3 regions of the Listeria rocourtiae subsp. hofi genome follow, and region 1 is predicted to be linked to each of the others. Evidence: predicted binding sites of a transcription regulator. Region 1 holds the regulator's gene; each other region holds the start of a gene.
The links. Region 1 encodes Rex, which represses fermentation and respiration genes when NADH is low (regulators of the CRP and FNR family bind a similar motif). Its sites were predicted from a motif close to TTGTGAAATATTTCACAA; they were not measured.

Region 1 (6,970 bases):
GTTGAGTATACAAAAAACACCTATAGAATGCACTTCTTTTTTTGAAGTGTCCATTCTATAGGTACCATTGTACTTTTTATATACCTTTATATTGAATTTTTGTAGCTTGTTTATCGAGGCGTGATGCGAAATGTTCTAGTTCTTGCTTAATTTCAGTTTCGAAACACGGCGTTTCAAAATAGGAAACGGTGAATTGTAGCGTGTCCTTTTTCCAATCGTATTTCCATAATCCGATAGCCTGATTGTTTGCTACAATAATCGCGGAGCAATGGCCGTTGACTGTCCACGCTGATTTTCGCTGGGCTTCTGTCATAATCCATGTTGGGTCTTTATATGCAATTACGGCTTGATCGAATTTGCCTGATAAAAATATCTTTTGCGCAGTAAGCATCGTTTTTTCGCCTTTCAGTGATACATAAGCTTGGCTCTCTATCGTGAATGTGTCAAGCTCTGCTTCAAGACCTGCTATCGCTGGTTTTATTTCACCGATATTTAGCCCACTCCAATGCCTGAAATCCTCCCAAGTTGCCGGCCCGTAGCCTTTTAAATAACGACGAATTAGCATCATCAGCGCCTCTAAATTGGCTTTAGGCTCGCTCGTCCATGCTTGATAATTTCCTAATCGGATACGGTGGCTATAGTTTTTTACCGCGTCGCTTGATGGCAATAAATATAAAATCCCTGCTATCGCGGCTTGTGCGATGATTGATGATGTGACCTGTGAGGGATACTCACCAATGATTGCTTCTAATTCTTTACGGCTAAAAACCTCTCGTTTTCGCCCCAAATCGTCTATTTCCACCAACAACGATGCTAAGTCAGTGCCTTCTTTTTGGCAAAGTCGGTGCACAATATTCGTTCGTGTACCAAAAACGCGAAATACCATCTCCCAGTCTTCCGCTAAAAAAGTATGCAGTGTCAATCGGTTAGCCCATATTTTAATAATTTGATTGGATGCAAAAAACTGTTCTGCTTCAAGCCAACTCATATCTACATGTTGCAAAAAATTCACGAGTGCCGGCTGATGATTCTGTGTTTGAAGCGCGATTGCTTGTCTTATGAATGTGGTAGGTTCTGTAAATGGCTCCACCATGCCTAATTTATGAAGCCTAATCTGCGTTATTTCTGCTTTTGTGAACACAGTCATCCCTCCTGTATTTTTCGCAATAAGTTTTTCATTCCTTCTATCATAGCGGTTGGCAGTTCAAATTGATAGTACGTGCTGATAAATTGCGAGATATCTTCAAATAATGCTATTTCTTCCCACATCGCTTGCCAATTAGTCTCCAGCGAGTAATCTGCAAAAATCGATGGTAAGCGCTCTAAATGTACCGAATTCAGCCATAATTCGATGTTTCGTCCTGAAAAAGAGGTATTTCGTCCAGCAATTCGGGCTTGTTCTTCTAGTAGCGGTAAGAGATAGTTTTCGCGGATTCCCGCTTGGATACTCTGTACAAACCAGATTTCCTCCCGTTTTAGGAACTTAGCAACGTAATGCAATTCAAACCAGAACTCGTTTACGATTTTATCAAAAGTTAGTTTTGTCATCGGAAGCTTCGATTGTTCGTGGACGCATCGTTTTATTTGCTCAGTATGCGCATCTTTATCTATTAATATTTCCATTTTTTCATAGTACGGGAACGGGTTTTCTAAAAATGTAATTGGCCAGAAGGAAAAATCGACCTTAATACCACTTTGGAAGATAACGAGTTGTGTTGCCACTTCTCCGGCTGGTGAATCCATATGTAATGGAGTCTCGATTAGTACGTCACCGATTTCCTTCAACCATTCCACTTTTCTTCCAAATAGTAATTCTCCACTGAACCAGACGTTTATATCTAAATCTGATAGTTCATCTACGCCTTGTTGTTTTGCTAGCGATCCTTCTAGCACGAGCGCGCGGACTTGTTCTTGCTTTTTGGCCCACATTATAATTTCTTCTAACATTGCTCCCCACCTCATAAAAAAGCCAAACACATTGTTTGGCTCTAATAGTTATTTATTCGGATAATTTTCTAAGAAGTAAATCAATGTTTGTAGCTCCGTTGTTAAATCGATGTGATGCACGCGAACGTGTTTTGGTACGCTGATACGTGCCGGTGTAAAGTTCAGAATCCCCTTCACATCTGCTTCTAGCAAGCGATCAACAGTTGTTTGTGCTTCATCTGATGGCACTGTCAAAATTACGACTTCAACTTTGTTCTCTTTCAGCAAATCTTGCATATCGTTTAAATGATAAATTGGAATGTCTTGTTGTACCGTTCCAACTTTACTAGTGTCAACGTCAAAAGCCGCGACAATTTTTATATTATTATTTTTCATGAAATTGTAGTGTAAGAGTGCGGTCCCCAAATTACCAACACCGATAATAGCTACGTTCGTTTGCTTATCTTGGCTCAGCGTCTTGCTAAAGAAGTCCAAAATGTAGGACACATTGTAGCCATAACCTTTCTTGCCAAGTGCTCCAAAGTAGGAGAAATCGCGACGAATCGTTGCTGAATCAACTTTCACAGCCTCGCTTAATTCCGCGGATGATACGCGTTCTTTCCCTGATTCATGTAAATACTTTAAATAACGGTGATAAAGCGGCAAACGCTTTGCTGTGGCTTGTGGAATCTTGCCCGTTTCCTCGATCATGTTTGTTTCCCTTCTTCCTTTTGATTTTAAATGGACGGTGGCTGTTGCGCACCATCCTTGTGCTATGAAACATGGAGATATAACAAAAACGATTGCGCCAATTTCTATCGTTGTTCATTTCACATGCTTGCTTATTCACTATAAACATTTCACATAGATTTCACAATGTTTTTGCTCAAATTATATGTTACTATTTTGTTACAACGCTTGTTGAATTCCATTATACAGTAAAAGATACCACATTGCTAGTCTTTTCACAAGTGGAAGTTTGTGAATTTAATTTTCGTAAGCGTTTCCTTTCTCAAGCCATTGCTTCTCTCCTTGCTTTACGATAAACTAGGAGGATAGAGATTTTGGAAGGTGAAGGGGACGTTAAAAATGATACTTTTGCAAGTACAGCAGATTGTCAAAAATTTTGGCGCTGAAACGATATTAGAAAATATAAAATTAGAAGTACAAACAAATGATCGGATTGCTCTTGTTGGTCGAAATGGTGCGGGTAAATCGACACTCTTAAAAATTATTGCTGGGCAGATGAGTTATGATGGCGGCACGATTTCAAAGCCAAAACATGTTCAAATAGGTTATTTAGCGCAAAACACGGGGCTTGAGTCTTCAAAAACGATTTGGAATGAAATGCTAGACGTTTTTACAGGATTACAGGCAATGGAACAAGATTTACGCGCGCTTGAGGAACGTCTTGGTGAACCTGCTATTTATGAGAACCAGGAGCAGTATGAGCAGACAATGAAGGAATATGATTCATTGCAGCACGCATTTAAGGAACAAGGTGGGTACCAATATGAGGCTGATATTCGGTCCGTCTTACATGGCTTGCGATTTTTCGAAGCGGATTATGAAAAACTGATTGCATCGCTTAGCGGCGGTCAAAAAACGCGGCTTGCTTTAGCGAAACTGCTTCTGGCGCGCCACGATATTCTGATTCTTGATGAGCCTACGAACCATTTAGATATTGAGACCCTTTCTTGGCTTGAGACTTACTTGCAAAATTACAAAGGTGCCCTGCTCATCGTTTCGCATGACCGCTATTTCTTGGATAAAGTAGTAAATCAAGTGTACGAGATTAGTCGGACACATATTGATCGCTACGTTGGCAATTATTCGCGTTACCTCGTTCAAAAGCAAGCAAAATTAGAACAGCAATGGAAGGAATTCGATAAACAACAGGAGAAAATCGCAAAATTAGAAGATTTTGTGGCACGTAATATTGTGCGGGCTTCAACGACAAAACGGGCACAGAGCCGCCGTAAACAGCTGGAGAAATTGGATCGGTTAGATCGTCCACAAGGCAGTGAAAAAACAGCACACTTCGGATTCCAATTTGAGCGTTCTAGTGGTAAGGATGTCTTGTTTGTGGAGGCGTTGGCAATTGGTTATACGGTTGATAAGCGTATCGCGCAGAAGCTTACTTTCGATATGAAGCGTCATGAAAGTATCGCGCTTGTTGGGCCGAATGGAATTGGGAAATCGACGTTGCTAAAAACATTGATTGGTGATATTCCGGCACTTTCTGGTGATTATCGTTTTGGGACGAACGTTCAGATTGGTTATTATGATCAAGAACAGGCAAAACTTGATTCTAATAAATCGATTTTGCATGAGCTTTGGGATGATTATCCGGAGCTGAATGAGCAGGAGATTCGCACAACATTGGGCAATTTTTTATTTTCTGATGATGATGTTTTGAAAGTAGTTAATACGCTTAGTGGTGGTGAAAAAGCGCGTGTTGCTCTGGCGAAATTGACATTGATTGGCGCTAATTTGCTGATTCTCGATGAGCCAACCAACCATTTGGACATTGAGAGTAAGGAAGTTCTTGAGGCCGCATTGATTGATTTTGAAGGGACGATTTTGTTTGTTTCGCATGACCGGTACTTTATCAATCGGATTGCTTCTAAAGTTGTAGAAATGCATCCAGAACACGCGCAGGTCTACCTTGGAGATTATGATTATTATCAAGATAAAATCGCAGAGCAAAAGGAGCACGCAAGACTTGACGCTTTGCAAAAACAGCAAGAAAATCCCCAGAACAAGCAATTGGCGACGAATAAGCATGCCTATCACTTGGATAAGGAACAGCAAAAAGTGTTGCGCCAGAAAAAGCGAAAATTAGAAGAAATCGAGACGCGGATGGAAGAAACGGATTCCAAAATTAATGAGATTGAGCAAGAACTTTTGGACCCTGTGGTGTATCAAGATCACGAGGCGGCCTATGAACGAACAGAGCGGCTCGATATTCTAAAACAATTGAGTGAGGACTTGATGGATGAATGGACAATTTTGAGTGAGGAATTAGAAGAATAGATAAAAATAGGATTTTCCATTATTGATTTGATGGAGAATCCTATTTTTCAGCAATAAATATGTAAATCACTTGGGGTCTTAGCCCAATAGTAACCTTACTTAAGAAAAATATCTTCTTGGAATGCCCCTTTGCTTATTTAATAATTTAGTTCTCTTACTGTCTTTATAAACATACAAATCATTTCTGTATTTATAATTATTTGCATATTGTTTGATTGTTATATAGGCTTTCTTCCCTTTAAATTCACTAATAACGCCATATACGGAGAATGCCGCAGCGGTCCATCCAAGGCCTGGCACTAACCCTAATCCAATCAGCACAACAGCAGCGCTTGCTTTATTAACCTTAGTCATTGTCGCTGTGACTTTTCTAGTCGTTATTAATTTCATAGAACTACTAGGGCTTCTCATTAATGATCTCGGAGCCAGCTCATTTTCAGTGGATACATTGATTGTTCCAGCTCTCTCACCGTCAATTATGATGTCTGTTTTAACCATGTCCAAGCTTTTCTGTTGCTGATAGTTGATATCTATTCTTGAACCATCTTCATCAGTGATTGTAGCCGTTTTGTTTTCAGCATCTACTGTTATTTCATTTTCTTTTTTAGTATTTTTATCAATCACAAGAAACGAGTCTCTATGCTCTTGTGATATAGAAATATTTGAATCTGAATAAATTATTTCATCTGTGCTATCAGCCTCTGCCGGTATTGCCACTGACACGACAAGCGCTCCTGCAAGTAATATTGTGACTACTCTCCTCATTTTTTATCATCCTCCATCGTATGTTTTTTTAAAGAACCAAATAGGATGTTAAGCAACAATAACATTAAAATACCAATCATTAGTACTACGCCTGAAATCCAGCTCATAAGAAATGCCACCAGTAAGAACAAAACTAATATAGTAAAGATACTATAAAATATTATTTTTATATTCATATTGATTCACCTCCTATCAATTATAATTTCACATGTTTCTATATCATTTGAAGATAATCCACATTATGTATCCGTTTACAATAAATATTACATTAATATTACTTAAATGTCAAATCGTTAACTTTTGGATGCATTTAATTACCAATAAACATATGGTACACAATTTAATAAGTTATATTTTGAATTATAAATATACTATCATTTGGACAAAGATATCTATAGAATTAAAAAATAACATCCTTGTATACTCCATTTTCTAAAATGAGTCCGGGACAAACTCCCATGTCAGCTTTCGCTGACATGGGAGTTTGTCCCGGACTCTGCTTTCTATCTTTGAAGTTGAATGTCAAGTCCTATCTCAACCTGCCAAATATACGCATTCATACTTGATTTAACAATATACTCAATTCCACTCTCGAATCTTAACGACTTTTCTCTTCGAAAGGTACAATGGAACGTTTTCTGTTTGAACATCGCTGTACTCTAAGCCAAACCAATTTTCTGGTGACGTTGTGAAATGCTTGATGAACAATTTGCTTTTCATAATCCCTCGTTGCCAGTTGGTAAGATCGGCCTCTGTGCTCAGCTCGTCTTTCACAATAACAAAGCAGAAATCTCCAAGCTTACGACCAATTTTGGCTGTATATTTCCGATTTTGTTGTGCGAGTGAGCCCTTTGATATGAGATCTTTCGCAATTTGATGTAGGAACACATTAATATCTTGCTCAACTCTAAAACCTAGTTTCAATTGCACGCGAATCACAAAATCACTCTCAAAACTCTCGACTGTATAATAGGCGGCATATGGGCTATCGACAACTTGAACGTTTACAAACCAGTAAACATCAGCGCGCTTTGGACGTTTGTCAAGAATCGACGCCATGACTTCATGCTCAACGCGATAAGGGTTGCGGCTACTCGTTAAATAAACAAGATTATGCGCAAATTTTGGATACGCCTCGTCTACTTTTAATTTGGCGAGCATTGGTACGAATTTTTTCAAGGATACGTTCTTTACTAGTTTCGTTTTTAGTTGGTAGCCGCTGAACCAGATATACATAAGTGCC
Region 2 (6,970 bases), on a different contig from region 1:
TCTGCAATTCTTTCACAAGCGCTGTATCGCCAACAAACTCGTCTTTCAAAACGATGAAAGCTTTCACTACCGTACCACGAATCTCATCAGGGCTTGCTACAACAGCAACCTCTTTCACACTCGGATGATTTGTCAATGCATCCTCAACTTCAAATGGACCAATCGTGTAGCCGGAACTAATGATAATATCGTCGTTGCGACCCTGGAACCAGTAATAATCGTCCTCATCACGATACGCGCGGTCGCCGGAAACGAAATAATCGCCACGAATCGCTTTTTCCAAACGCTCTGGTTCTTTGTAGTATTCTTGGAACAGCGCTGGGAAATCTTTGCGCATCGCGATATCGCCAATTTCACCAACGCCAACAGGTTGCCCATTTTCATCAATAATTGCCATGTACTCTGGCATAATCGGCTTGCCCATCGATCCCGGACGAATCGGAAAATCAACAAGCGTACCAATCAGAAGTGTACTCTCGGTTTGACCATAACCATCGCGCACTTTAATGTCAAAATTGTCTTGAAAAACTGTTATCACTTCGCGGTTTAGTGGCTCTCCAGCAGAAACAGCGCTACGCAAATGACTCAAATCATACGTATCCAAATGATCCGCCTTCGCCATCAAACGGTATTCCGTCGGCGTACAGCACAACACATTCACCTTCCTATCTTGCAAAAGTTCCAACTGCTTTGCAGGACGAAAACGCCCATTATAAATGAAGCCCGTCGCGCCTTTGCCTAAAACAGATAAGAACGGCGACCAAACCCATTTTTGCCAGCCAGGCCCCGCTGTTGCCCAAACGGTATCACTCTCACGAATATCCAACCAGTGATCTGCTGCAATTCGAATGTGCGCATAACCCCAGCCATGTACATGCACAACGCCCTTCGGATTTCCCGTCGTGCCTGAGGTAAAGGCCAGCAAACATGGATCATCCTTGCGCGTGGCTACTTTTTCAAATTGCACCTTAGCGGTATCAACCAACTGCTGATAACTCTGCCAACCATCAATCGCGCTATCTCTACCAACAACAATTCGCGTCACAACACTCGGCATGTCCATAATTTTATCAAATTCTGCTGTACAACTCGCATCCGCAATGATTGCCCTCACATCCGCATGATGAATCCGATACTCCAAATCATGCGCCTTCAAAAGCTCTGAAGCTGGAATAATAATCGCACCAGTCAGCCAAATACCCATGTAAACTGCGTACGTCTCGAGCAGCCGTGGCATCATAACGATTACGTGGTCACCTTTTCCAATTCCAGAATCCTTCATCACATTTGCAAAACGATTAGCTGTTTCTAATAATCGATGATACGACCATTCCTTCACTATCCCAGCTTCATTTTCCCAAATCAACGCCGTCTTCTCTGAGTCAAACTGCGCAATCTCATCCGTAATATTATAAAATTCAGGGGCAATTAAATTTTCTGATTTCATTTGGAAACATCTCCTTGGTTTAGGTTTTTTATGACCTGATACTAATATATGGTACTATATCAAACAAGCCAAAGCAAATAAAAGACACAAACCGCATACCTATGCTAAAATAAAGAATAATCAAGAGGGGAGAACAATACATGTCTAAAGAAAGCTATATGCGTGATGCTCTAATCGAAGCCGAAAAAGCACGTGAAAAAGGAGAAGTACCAATCGGCGCGGTTGTCGTGCTTAATGGAGAAATTATCGGGCGAGCGCATAATCTCCGTGAAACAACAAAAAACGCCATCACACACGCCGAAATCCTCGCGATTCAGGATGCCTGTAAAACTCAGGATGCATGGCGACTAGAAGGTGCTGATTTATACGTCACGCTCGAACCTTGTCCAATGTGTAGCGGCGCGATTCTACTTTCCCGCATCGCTAACGTTTATTACGGAGCTGTTGATCCAAAAGCTGGAACCGCAGGGACGCTCATGAATCTGCTCCAAGATTCGCGCTTCAATCATCAATGTGAAGTCGAAGCAGGAATCTTAGCTGATGAATGCGGTGCTATCCTTACTAATTTTTTCCGAGATTTGCGTGCGAGAAAGAAACAGCAAAAAGAGTCTTAATGCCTATTTTAATGCAAGGAACATCCATTATATTATCATTTGTGAATAAATGTGCAATAAACTGATAGTACTTAACTAAGCCGTCTGTCTCATTTTATCCCTCCATGTTTTCCCTTATGAAAATAGAACCAAAAGAACTAAACAAATTTAGGCTGAAATGAGATAGAATAAGAATTAGATAAAATTTATTCTAATTAGACGACTCTTTCATATTTATGTGAGAAAATAGACAAAGTGTGAAAATAGAAATATTTCTTGCGGAATAGGGGATTTTCGCATTTGTTCTTTCTCTGCGTAAACATTTGTGAACTAAAATACAACCGAGCGTAATTGTATTCACTGTTTTTCACAAGTGATTAATGTGTATAGTAAAGAGTCGGCCAATTATAATAACACAAAACAAAAGGGATTAAATGCCCGAATATCACAAAAAGGAGGAAAAAAGGTGGATAAACTTTTCTTAGCTAGACTTCAATTCGGATCAACAACTGTGTTCCATTTCTTATTTGTACCACTTTCTATTGGACTTGTATTTATGGTTGCTCTCATGGAAACGTTGTATGTTGTGAAGAAAAAAGAAGTCTACAAAAAAATGTCGAAGTTCTGGGGGCATTTGTTCTTAATTAACTTCGCTGTTGGGGTTGTAACCGGGATTATTCAGGAGTTCCAATTTGGAATGAACTGGTCAGATTACTCGCGGTTCGTGGGGGATGTATTTGGAGCGCCACTTGCAATTGAAGCGCTACTTGCTTTCTTTATGGAATCAACGTTTATCGGGCTATGGATTTTCGGCTGGGACCGCTTGAATAAGAAATTACATTTAATGTGTATTTGGCTTGTTGCACTGGGCACGGTTTTTTCTGCGTTCTGGATCTTAGCAGCAAACTCGTTCATGCAACATCCAGTAGGGTTCCAAGAAATTAATGGTCGTGCGGAAATGAATGATTTCTGGGCGCTTATTACGAATGGACAGTTACTTGTGGAGTTCCCACACGTTATTTTTGGTGCGTTCGCGACCGGGGCATTCTTTGTGGCTGGGGTCAGCGCATACAAATTACTTAAAAAGCAAGATGTGGACTTTTTCCGTAAGTCGTTCCAAATCGCGCTTGTGCTCGTTATTATTGGTGGTTTTGGTACGGCCTTTAGTGGTCACCAGCAAGCACAATATCTCGTTAAAACACAACCGATGAAAATGGCTGCAACGGAAGGGATTTGGGAAGATACAGCCGATCCGGCACCGTGGACGATGATCGCGGGTATTGATGTTGATAACCAGAAAAATACGTGGGAAGTCAACATTCCCTATGCGCTAAGTTTCCTTTCGTACTCGACGTTCTCTGGCAGTGTGCAAGGTATGAAATCGCTACAAGCAGAGTATCAAGAGAAGTACAAAGATCGTTTCGGGGCGGATATGAACTACATTCCTCCTGTTAAAACGTCATTCTGGAGCTTCCGTATTATGGTGCTTTCTGGTATGTTGATGATTCTATTCGGCTTGTGGGGAGCTTTCCTTGCATGGCGTAAAAAACTAACAACGTCAAAATGGTATCTACGTTTGATGATTCCGATGATTGCTTTCCCATTCATCGCGAACTCAATGGGCTGGATTATGACGGAAGTTGGGCGTCAACCGTGGGTAGTCTTTGGCTACATGTCAACGGCAGACGGGGTTTCACCGAACGTTTCGGCGGGCTCGATATTGTTCTCGCTCATTGCGTTTTCGGCGATTTATTTAGCGCTCGCGATTGTACTCGTGTGGCTATTTGTTCGTGAAATTAAGGCTGGACCTGACGCGCATAATCATGATAAGAAAAAAGGCAAAAAAGCGCCTGCGTCTGTCGATCCATTTGATTTAAAGGGGGCGAATTAAGATGGAATTAAACGAACTGTGGTTCCTTTTAGTTGCTGTGCTTTTCATCGGATTCTTTTTCTTGGAAGGCTTTGATTTCGGTGTTGGGATTTCGACTCGTTTTGTTGCTCGGAATGATTTGGAGCGTCGTGTTTTGATTAATACGATTGGTCCGTTCTGGGATGCGAATGAGGTTTGGTTGCTGACGGCTGGGGGTGCGATTTTTGCGGCGTTTCCTAACTGGTATGCGACGATGTTTAGTGGGTATTATATTCCACTTGTGTTCTTCTTGCTGGCGCTCATTGGTCGCGGTGTTTCGTTTGAATTCCGCGGGAAACATGACACGAAGGCTTGGGTGAAGACGTGGGATTGGGTTATTTTTATCGGTAGTATTTTGCCTCCGTTCTTACTTGGCGTCTTGTTCTCGTCCCTTGTTGCGGGAATGCCGATTAATAGTGAGATGAATATGAATGCAGGATTCTTTGATTACATTACGCCGTTCTCGCTTATGGGTGGGTTGACGGTAACGCTGATTTGTTACTTCCATGGTTTGCTATTTATTACGCTTCGTACGCATGATGATCTTCGTGAGCGCGCGACTCGTATTGCCAAACGGATGTGGTTTGTAACAGTTCCTGTGCTTGCTATTTTTGTGGTGATGGCGTTCTTCTATACAGATATTTTCCAAGTTCGCCCGATTTTGTTACCGATTATGATAGGTGCAACGGTCGTGTTCTACGTAATCTCTGCGCTTGCGCTTTGGAAGGGGCGCGAAGGTTGGGCGTTTGCCTTTAGTGGACTTGGAATTGTTGGGACGATCGGTGCGATTTTTGCAGGATTGTTCCCGCGTGTCATGATTAGTTCAACGAGTTCGTTGTATGATTTGACGATTCATAATGCAGCATCCGGCGATTATTCGCTAAAAGTAATGACAATCGTGGCTCTGACGCTTTTGCCGTTCGTACTAGGTTATCAAATCTGGAGCTATTATGTGTTCCGCAAGCGTGTATCCAGTAAGGAGAAAATGACGTACTAATGGGTAGAGATTTATTGAAATACCAAGGTATAAAACCAATCCTTGCCATGCTAGCCGTCCTGACAATCGTTCAGGGCGCGGCTATCATTGCGATGGCGAAATACTTAGCAACTGCGATTACGACACTGTTTCACGGAGATTCGTGGGCAGACGCGCTGTTCGATTTAGGCCTCTTTGCGGGGGCTTATCTCGTACGGCATTTTTTGAATGTATGGAAACGCAAAATTGTATATGACTATGCCGCAAAAACGGGAACTGCGATGCGTGAGTCTTTGCTTTCTAAACTGTTTCTACTTGGGCCGCGATTTACGAGTGCGGAAGGGACAGGAAAAGTGGTGACGATGGTCATGGAAGGTGTCGCTGATTTCCGTCGTTATTTGGAGTTATTTTTGCCGAAGTTGATGAACATGTCGATTATTCCGGCGATGATTTTAATCTACGTATTTATGGAAGATACGACATCGGGCGTGATTCTAATTTTGACGTTACCGATTTTGATTCTATTTTTGGTGATGATTGGGCTGGCAACGAGGGCTCAAGCGGATCGCCAGTTTGAGACGCACCGGGTTTTGTCGAATCATTTTGTGGATTCATTAAAAGGACTTGAAACGCTCAAGTATCTCGGGATTAGTCGCTCGCATGAGGGGAATATTGCGAAAGTGAGTGAGGATTATCGAAAAGCGACGATGGGGACTTTGCGGATGGCGTTTTTGTCTTCGTTTGCGCTGGACTTCTTTACGATGCTTTCGGTCGCAACGGTGGCGGTGTTTCTTGGGCTAGGCTTGATTGAGTCGACGATGATTTTGCAGCCGGCACTCGCGATTCTTATTTTAGCTCCGGAGTACTTTTTACCAGTTCGTGAGGTTGGTTCGGACTATCATGCGACGCTGGATGGGCAGGAGGCTGGACGTGTGATTCAGGAGATTATTGACAAGGATATGACGGAGGTTGTGACTGGTCAAGTTTTGGATTATGACGCAAGTACATCATTTACTTTGGAAAATGTGACGGTGCAGCACCAGCCGGATTCGCCGATATCGCTTGATGCGGCAAATTTTACGGTGTCGGGTTTTGAAAAAATCGGTATTATCGGTGCGACGGGGGCTGGGAAGTCAACGATGATTGATGTTTTAAGTGGTTTTTTGGAACCGACAGATGGTGCATTTTTGTGGAATGAGGAGGAGCGTGTGGGGTTGCGTGATGCGGCTTGGCAGAGTCAGGTGACGTATATTCCGCAACATCCTTATTTGTTCCATGAGACTGTACGGGAAAATATTCGATTTTATGCGCCGGATAGTGATGATGCAGCGGTGGAGCAGGCGGCGAATGCGGCTGGGTTGCGTGATTTAGTTGCGGAGCTTGATGAGGGTTACGATACGCTTGTTGGTGAGGCTGGGCGCATACTTAGTGGCGGTCAGGAGCAACGGATTGCGATTGCGCGGGCGTTTTTGAGTGATCGCCGGATTGTGCTGATGGATGAGCCGACTGCGCATTTGGATATTGAGACGGAGTATGAGTTGAAGCAGCCGATGCTTGATTTGTTCGCGGATCGTCTTGTCTTTTTTGCGACGCATCGGTTGCATTGGATGCTTGAAATGGACCGGATTATTGTGCTTGATCATGGCGCGATTGTGGAAGTTGGCACGCACGCAGAATTGCTCGCGAAAAATGGCTTTTATGCGAAATTAATCAAAGCCCAATTGGAGGAGATCTAGATGAGACAAAGTAGCTGGATTGGTCCTTATATTAAACAAAATCGGATGCTTTTCCTCTGGGTTATTTTGCTTGGTTTGCTAACAGTATTTTCAACGGGGGCGTTGATGTTTACGTCGGGGTATTTGATTTCGACAGCGGCAACGATTCCGGAGACGATTTTATTGATTTATGTACCGATCGTTGGGGTTCGGGCATTTGGGATTATGCGTGCGGTATCGCGGTATATTGAACGATTGGCGAGTCATTCGCTCGTTTTGCGAATTTTGGCTAAGATGCGTGTGCGTTTGTATCGTATTATTGAACCGCAG
Region 3 (6,970 bases), on a different contig from region 1:
GCAGAACGTGGTTATGGCTTTAGTCCTGACGGCGAAATGATGCGCGAGTTTGAGGATGCGTTTCCATATCAGGCAACGGAGGATCAGTTGCGCTCGATTATGGAGATTAAGAAGGACATGGAACGCGAACGGCCAATGGATCGCTTACTGGTTGGAGATGTTGGTTATGGGAAAACCGAAGTTGCTTTGCGCGCGGCGTTTAAGGCGATGATGGACGGAAAACAAGTTGCCTTCTTAGTTCCGACAACGATTCTAGCGCAACAACATTACGAAACGATGAAAGAGCGGTTCCAAGGGTTCCCGATTGAGGTTGGATTGTTGAGCCGATTCCGGACGCGAAAACAACAAAATGAGACGCTAAAGGGCTTGAAGTCTGGGCACGTGGACGTTGTTGTTGGAACGCATCGGTTACTATCGAAAGATGTTGAATATCATGATTTAGGTTTCCTTATTATCGATGAGGAGCAACGGTTTGGCGTAACGCACAAGGAGAAGATTAAGCATATCCGCTCAAAAATTGATGTGCTGACGTTGACGGCGACACCGATTCCGCGGACACTACATATGTCGATGCTTGGTGTGCGTGATTTATCGGTGATTGAGACTCCTCCTGCCAATCGTTTTCCTGTGCAAACGTATGTAGTGGAGCAGAATAATGTATTGATTCGGGAAGCGATTGAGCGAGAGCTAGCGCGTGATGGTCAAGTTTTCTTTCTGCACAATCGAGTGGATTCTATTTTGCAAAAAGCGGATGAGATTAAGATGCTCGTTCCAGATGCGCGGATTGCAGTGGCGCATGGTCAAATGACGGAAACAGAGCTTGAGTCTGTGATTTTGAGCTTCCTTGAGGGAGAATTTGATGTGTTGGTGACAACGACGATTATTGAAACGGGTGTAGATATTCCGAATGTAAATACGTTATTTGTCCAAAATGCAGATCATATGGGGCTTTCCCAGCTATACCAATTACGTGGTCGTGTTGGTCGTTGGAACCGAATTGCGTACGCGTATTTTATGTACCAGAAGGATAAAATTTTACGTGAAGAGGCGGAAAAAAGGTTGCAGGCCATCAAAGAATTTACGGAGCTTGGTTCGGGGTTCAAAATTGCAATGCGTGACTTGTCGATTCGCGGGGCTGGTAATATTTTAGGGTCGCAGCAACATGGCTTTATTGATTCTGTCGGCTTCGATTTATATTCACAAATGTTGCAAGAAGCAATTGCCGCACGTCAACCTAAAGAAGAGCATGAAAAAATTGTACCTGTGGAGATTGATATTACGGTTGATGCCTATATTCCCGAGCATTATATTCAAGATGGACGTCAAAAAATTGAGATGTATAAGCGATTCCGGACTGTTCTTGACATGGATGATTTGGAAGAATTGCGTTCGGATATGATGGATAGATTTGGCGAATATCCGGAGCAAGTGGAATATTTATTCATGATTACTGAACTAAAAGTGTATGCGATGCGTGTTGGTATTGAGTCTATAAAACAAGACGCTGAGAAGATTACGATTCAGTTCTCAGAAGGCGGAACGCAAAATATGCGCGGCGACATGGTGATGCAGGTTATTGGCGAATATGGTCGCCAGATCGGTGTTGGCATGGATGGTCAGCAGCTTAGAATTACGGTTAACGTCAGCAAGAAACCACTCCAAGAATGGCTATTTGATTTGAAAACTTTGACGGATAAACTTTCAGAGGCGAAAAAAGAAGTTTCAGAATCAAACACAGAATAAGCGAATATCTAATCTTTAGAAAAGGCGGTGGCGTATAGATGGCTCAAAAAACAATGAAGAACTTAATGAAAGGCGCTGTTTGGCTAACGCTTGCGTCATTGCTATCTAAAATACTTAGCGCGGTTTACCGTATCCCTTTCCAGAACATGGTTGGGGATATTGGTTTTTATATATTTCAGCAAGTCTATCCGATTTATGGGATTGCGATGACGTTAGCTTTGGCGGGCTTTCCAATTATTGTGTCACGACTGATTGCTGAAGAAAAAAATGTTACGAAACGCGAAGAAATTTTTCAATCGGCGTTACAGGTTATGATGGGTGTGGGGCTTGTTTTTTTCCTCATGATTTTCTTTGGAGCCGAATTCATCGCTCGCGTTATGGGTGATGTCCACCTAACAATTCTGATTCGCGTCATCAGCTTTTCCTTTTTATTAATGCCGTTTTTAGCGAGTTTTCGAGGTTTTTTCCAAGGGCATGAACAGATGATTCCGACCGCGGTTTCACAGACTATCGAACAACTTGTGCGTGTTATTATCATTATCGCAGGAGCAACAGGAGCCGCCGCGCTTGGTTGGAACCTCTATATGACAGGTGCTGTAGCAATGAGTGGCGCTGTCATTGGTGGACTGGGAGCGCTTGGTACACTACTTTATTTCTATTGGCGCAAAAAGCCTGAGAAAATTACGCTCACAAAAAAATGGGCAAATGCGAAGTTCGTCAAACGCTTTTTAGCGCAGAGTATCGCCGTTTGTACTACAAGCGCGATGCTGATTCTTTTCCAACTATTAGACTCGTTCCAAGTTTACCGCCTTATGCGTGAATCCGGAATCGATGCTACTACTGCAAAAAGCTTAAAAGGAATTTATGATCGCGGTCAGCCGTTGCTACAACTAGGTTTGGTGCTGTGTATGGGTCTCGCACTTGCCATCGTACCAATGATTACGTCTGCAAAATCGCGTGGAGAAACAAAGGAATTACGCCGATCCGTCCTGCTCATCATCAAGCTCACTATTCTACTATCGGGAGCAGCAACACTAGGTCTTATCGCTATCATGCGTCCAACAAACCAAATGCTTTTCGAAACCGCAGCAGGAACCGGCGTCCTACAAATTTTCATTCTATCCCTATTCCTGAGCTCGCTAATCGTAACCATGAGTAGCATTCTCCAAGGATTCGGCAATATGGCGGGGCCTGCTGTTGCAGTCTGCGTCGGACTTATCGTCAAAATTGCTACAAACGCCATCCTTGTGCCACGATTCACGACATACGGCGCCTCGTGGTCCACCGTCATCGGTCTTGCGGCAACGCTTATTATGTGTTACATCCTGCTCAAGCGCCAACTACCAGTCCCGTTCATCCGCAAACACATGATTGGCTGGGCGCTACTCGCGTTTATATTAATGATTATTATTCCAATAACGTGGGAAGCAACTTGGCCACTCACAAGCCGAACAGGAAGTGCAATCCAAGCCTTGCTAGGAGCTCTAATCGGGGGCATCATCTTTTTCTATTGCATCATCAAATTCAAACTACTCACGACTCGCGACCTCGTCTATATGCCATTTGGATCGAAGCTAATGTGGCTCGCCAATAAAATTCACAAAAAATAACTATTTGCGCCTGAATCGAATTAGGCGAAGTTGACTGGTATAGTTGCAATTTTACGTTAATCGTGCGAAGATAAAGATAAATTTTACAAACAAAGGATGGATGAAAAATGGCAGGAACTATGCGTTTAGATAAATTTTTAAAAGTATCCCGACTAATCAAGCGCCGCACCGTCGCGAAAGAAGTCGCTGAAAAAGGCCGTATTTCGGTAAATGGTGTCGTTGCCAAACCAGGCACAAACGTTAAAGTAGAGGACGAACTTGTTATCAAATTCGGACAAAAAACGGTGACAGCACGCATTGATCGTTTAGAAGAAAATGCCCGTAAAGAAGTTGCAACAGAGATGTACACGATTTTAAAAGAAGAACGCAAAGATGAAGAATAAATGAAAATTCGAGTTTGAGACGCATGTCAGGTTTCAAGCTCTTTTTTCACATTCGAGGAGGAAAACAATGAAAGCCATCCTATACGTTGCCCATGGAAGTCGCCTACCCGAGAAAAACCGTGAATTTCGAGCTTTTGTCGCAGAGATAATGCAGAAAAGACCTGAATCTTGCCAAAAAATTGCTTTTCTAGAAAAAGAAGATGAATCTCTGCCACTCGTCGGTGAAGCAATGATTGCAGAAGGGGCAACGGAGATTACAGTCATGCCGATGCTGTTATTTCCCGCGATGCACGCAACAAAAGACATTCCAGAACATGTTGCTAAGCTACAATCTGCGCATCCGAGCGTGACATTTCACATTGCCGACACATTTGGTGCAGAGTTAGAAACAGTCAAGGTTGCAGCCACGCGCATTCGTGATGCTAAGCCAAGCTCTAACGCAACAATTCTGGTCATCGCTCATGGAAGCGCATCCTACGACGAACCGCGGAATCAGATGGAAAATGTCGTTGCTAAACTAAGCGCTGAGCTTGGCATTAAAGTCACACTTGGCATGCTCCACGGCGAACCGGACTACAAGCGAATCGCAGCGGAACTAACAGCAACAAAGAGCCCAGTTTACTGGATGCCTTACTTTCTTTTTACAGGCCAGCTCGTTGATAAAATTCGGACAGGGATCACAGAAATTAACTCGGATTTCTATGAAACTAGCTGTCTCGAACTAGACAAACAACTAGCAACCGCAGTTATTCGCAAAATTGAGGAGGCGCAACCATGAACGATGGCTATCCAGTGTTGCTACAGTTAACCGATAAAAACGTTACAATCATCGGTGGTGGTAAAATTGCAACTAGAAAAGCGCGAGGTCTTCTTATGACAGGAGCTAACATCACAGTCGTCGCCCCGTCATTCACAGAAGAGTTACAACAGATGGCTGTCTACCGAATCCAAGAAAAATATCAATCGACACATATCAAAACAGCATTTCTCATTTTCTGCTGTACGAATGATCCAGCAGTTAATACCCAAGTCACTAAGGATATAGCCACGCATCAACTAATTAACGACTGCACTGACAAGTCTAGATCAGACTTTTTCAACATGGCAACATTTCATCAAGAAGACCATCTAATCGCGATTTCGACAAATGGAGAGAATCCAGCTTGCACGACAGAAATCCTCCAAAATTTAAAACAAAGCGCTGATATTTGAGGCGCTTTTTTCAGTGTTTTCCCCCATACTAGAAGTAGGCCAATCCCTGTATAATTAAGTCATCTAATTTTACCACCAATTGTTCATTTGTTCACATGAAAACAGGAGGGAAACATATGTCGAAACAAAAATTACTCATGATTGGCAATGGGATGGCTGGTGTACGCACAATCGAAGAAATTCTAGGCCGCAATCCAGACAAATACGACATCACCATTATCGGGGATGAGCCATATCCGAACTACAATCGCATCATGCTGTCGAATATTCTACAAAACAAAATGACAACCCCAGAAATTATTCTCAATGACGAAACTTGGTATACATCCAACAACATCACACTACATACGAATGAACAAGCAATTCTAATCGACAGGCTTGCCAAAACGGTTACAACTACTAAGCGCAACCTCACTTACGACAAGCTTATTTTAGCGACCGGGTCACGTGCTTTCATTTTGCCAATCCCAGGTGCAGATTTAGAAGGTGTTCTCGGTTTCCGAACTATTGCTGATACCGAAAAAATGATTGAAATCTCTCAGAAATACAAAAGAGCGACTGTCATTGGCGGTGGCCTACTTGGCTTGGAGGCAGCGCGTGGGCTCCTTGATCAAGGCATGGATGTAACGGTAATTCACCTTGCAGATTGGCTGATGGAAACCCAGCTTGATGCAAAAGCAGGTGAACTTTTAAAAGCAGATCTTGAAGCGCAAGGCATGAAATTCCTTATGCAAAAAGCAACTTCCAAAATTCTCGGCAAATCACGTGCCACTGGCCTAGCTTTCAAAGATGGTTCGCAAATCGAAACAGATTTAGTTGTGATGGCAATCGGAATTAAGCCAGAAATCGAGCTAGCCCAACACGCCAACTTACCAACTGGGCGTGGCATCGTAGTTGATGATTTTATGAGAACCGCTGACCCAGCCATTTTTGCTGTTGGAGAATGTGCAGAACATAATGGAATCGCATACGGTCTTGTAGCGCCACTTTATGAGCAAGGCAAGGTGCTCGCAGACTACCTATGCGATATCGAAAATAAAGGATATCGTGGTAGCAAAATGTTCACCCAACTCAAAGTCTCTGGTTGTGATTTATTCTCAGCCGGTGATATCAAAGAAAATGCCGAAATTAAAGGCGTCACTATTTTTAACAGCATTGAAAATAAATACAAAAAAGTATTCATACGTGATGGAAAACTAGTTGGTGTTGTGCTTTATGGGGATACAACAGAAGGTAACAGGCTCTATAACCTGCTAAAAAAAGAAGAAGAACTAACCGATTTCACACTTGTTTCACTACTTCACAAATCGGGTGAATCCGAAAGTACAAGCGTTGCCGAAATGCCTGATGATGAATCTGTATGTGGTTGTAATGGCGTTACAAAAGGCGATATTACACGCGCGATCACGGACAAAGGCCTCACAACAATCGGTGAAGTAACTGCACACACAAAAGCAGGTGGTTCATGTGGGAAATGTAAACCAATCATTGGTGACATTCTGGAACACACACTCGGTGACGATTTCGTAAGCGCCGCACCAGCTGGAATTTGTGGATGTACAGACTTCACACGCGACCAACTCATCATTCAAATCCGCTCAAAACAATTACAAACCGCAAAAGAAGTTCGCCATGTGCTGGCGTTTCGTAATCCAGAAGGGTGCTCGAAATGTCGCCCAGCGCTCAATTATTATCTCAACATGATTTACCCACAGACACATGCCGATGAACCAGAAAGTCGCTACGTCAACGAAAGACTGCACGCCAATATCCAAAATGACGGCACTTATTCGGTAATTCCAAGGATGTATGCAGGCCAAACAGATCCACAACAGCTTATAAAAATTGCCAAAGTCGCTGAAAAATACGATATCCCATTACTAAAATTAACAGGCGGACAACGCATCGGCCTATACGGAGTAAAAAAAGAAGACCTACCAAAAATTTGGGAAGAACTCGACATGCGCTCCGGTTTTGCATACGGAAAAACATTACGCACCGTTAAATCATGCGTCGGATCGA

Region 2: a site for Rex is predicted at 2,277-2,294, ahead of R8925_RS04745 (cytochrome ubiquinol oxidase subunit I). Genes of this name have one in related genera too.
Region 3: a site for Rex is predicted at 5,028-5,045, ahead of nirB (nitrite reductase large subunit NirB). Genes of this name have one in related genera too.

Annotation. Positions count from the first base shown of each region.
Region 1 covers NZ_CAUYTL010000019.1:6-6,975, forward strand. Annotated here, with positions in the region: gene R8925_RS09255 (DNA glycosylase AlkZ-like family protein) at 77-1,141, opposite strand; gene R8925_RS09260 (aminoglycoside 6-adenylyltransferase) at 1,144-1,947, opposite strand; gene R8925_RS09265 (redox-sensing transcriptional repressor Rex) at 1,996-2,637, opposite strand; gene R8925_RS09270 (ABC-F family ATP-binding cassette domain-containing protein) at 3,016-4,962, shown strand; gene R8925_RS09275 (hypothetical protein) at 5,062-5,685, opposite strand; gene R8925_RS09280 (hypothetical protein) at 5,724-5,903, opposite strand; gene R8925_RS09285 (KUP/HAK/KT family potassium transporter) at 6,307-6,970, opposite strand, start outside.
Region 2 covers NZ_CAUYTL010000006.1:52,078-59,047, forward strand. Annotated here, with positions in the region: gene R8925_RS04735 (acetate--CoA ligase) at 1-1,447, opposite strand, end outside; gene tadA (tRNA adenosine(34) deaminase TadA) at 1,588-2,061, shown strand; gene R8925_RS04745 (cytochrome ubiquinol oxidase subunit I) at 2,507-3,931, shown strand; gene cydB (cytochrome d ubiquinol oxidase subunit II) at 3,933-4,946, shown strand; gene cydD (thiol reductant ABC exporter subunit CydD) at 4,946-6,661, shown strand; gene cydC (thiol reductant ABC exporter subunit CydC) at 6,662-6,970, shown strand, end outside.
Region 3 covers NZ_CAUYTL010000028.1:22,997-29,966, reverse strand. Annotated here, with positions in the region: gene mfd (transcription-repair coupling factor) at 1-1,743, shown strand, start outside; gene R8925_RS11815 (putative polysaccharide biosynthesis protein) at 1,782-3,353, shown strand; gene R8925_RS11810 (RNA-binding S4 domain-containing protein) at 3,473-3,736, shown strand; gene R8925_RS11805 (sirohydrochlorin chelatase) at 3,804-4,514, shown strand; gene R8925_RS11800 (precorrin-2 dehydrogenase/sirohydrochlorin ferrochelatase family protein) at 4,511-4,948, shown strand; gene nirB (nitrite reductase large subunit NirB) at 5,065-6,970, shown strand, end outside.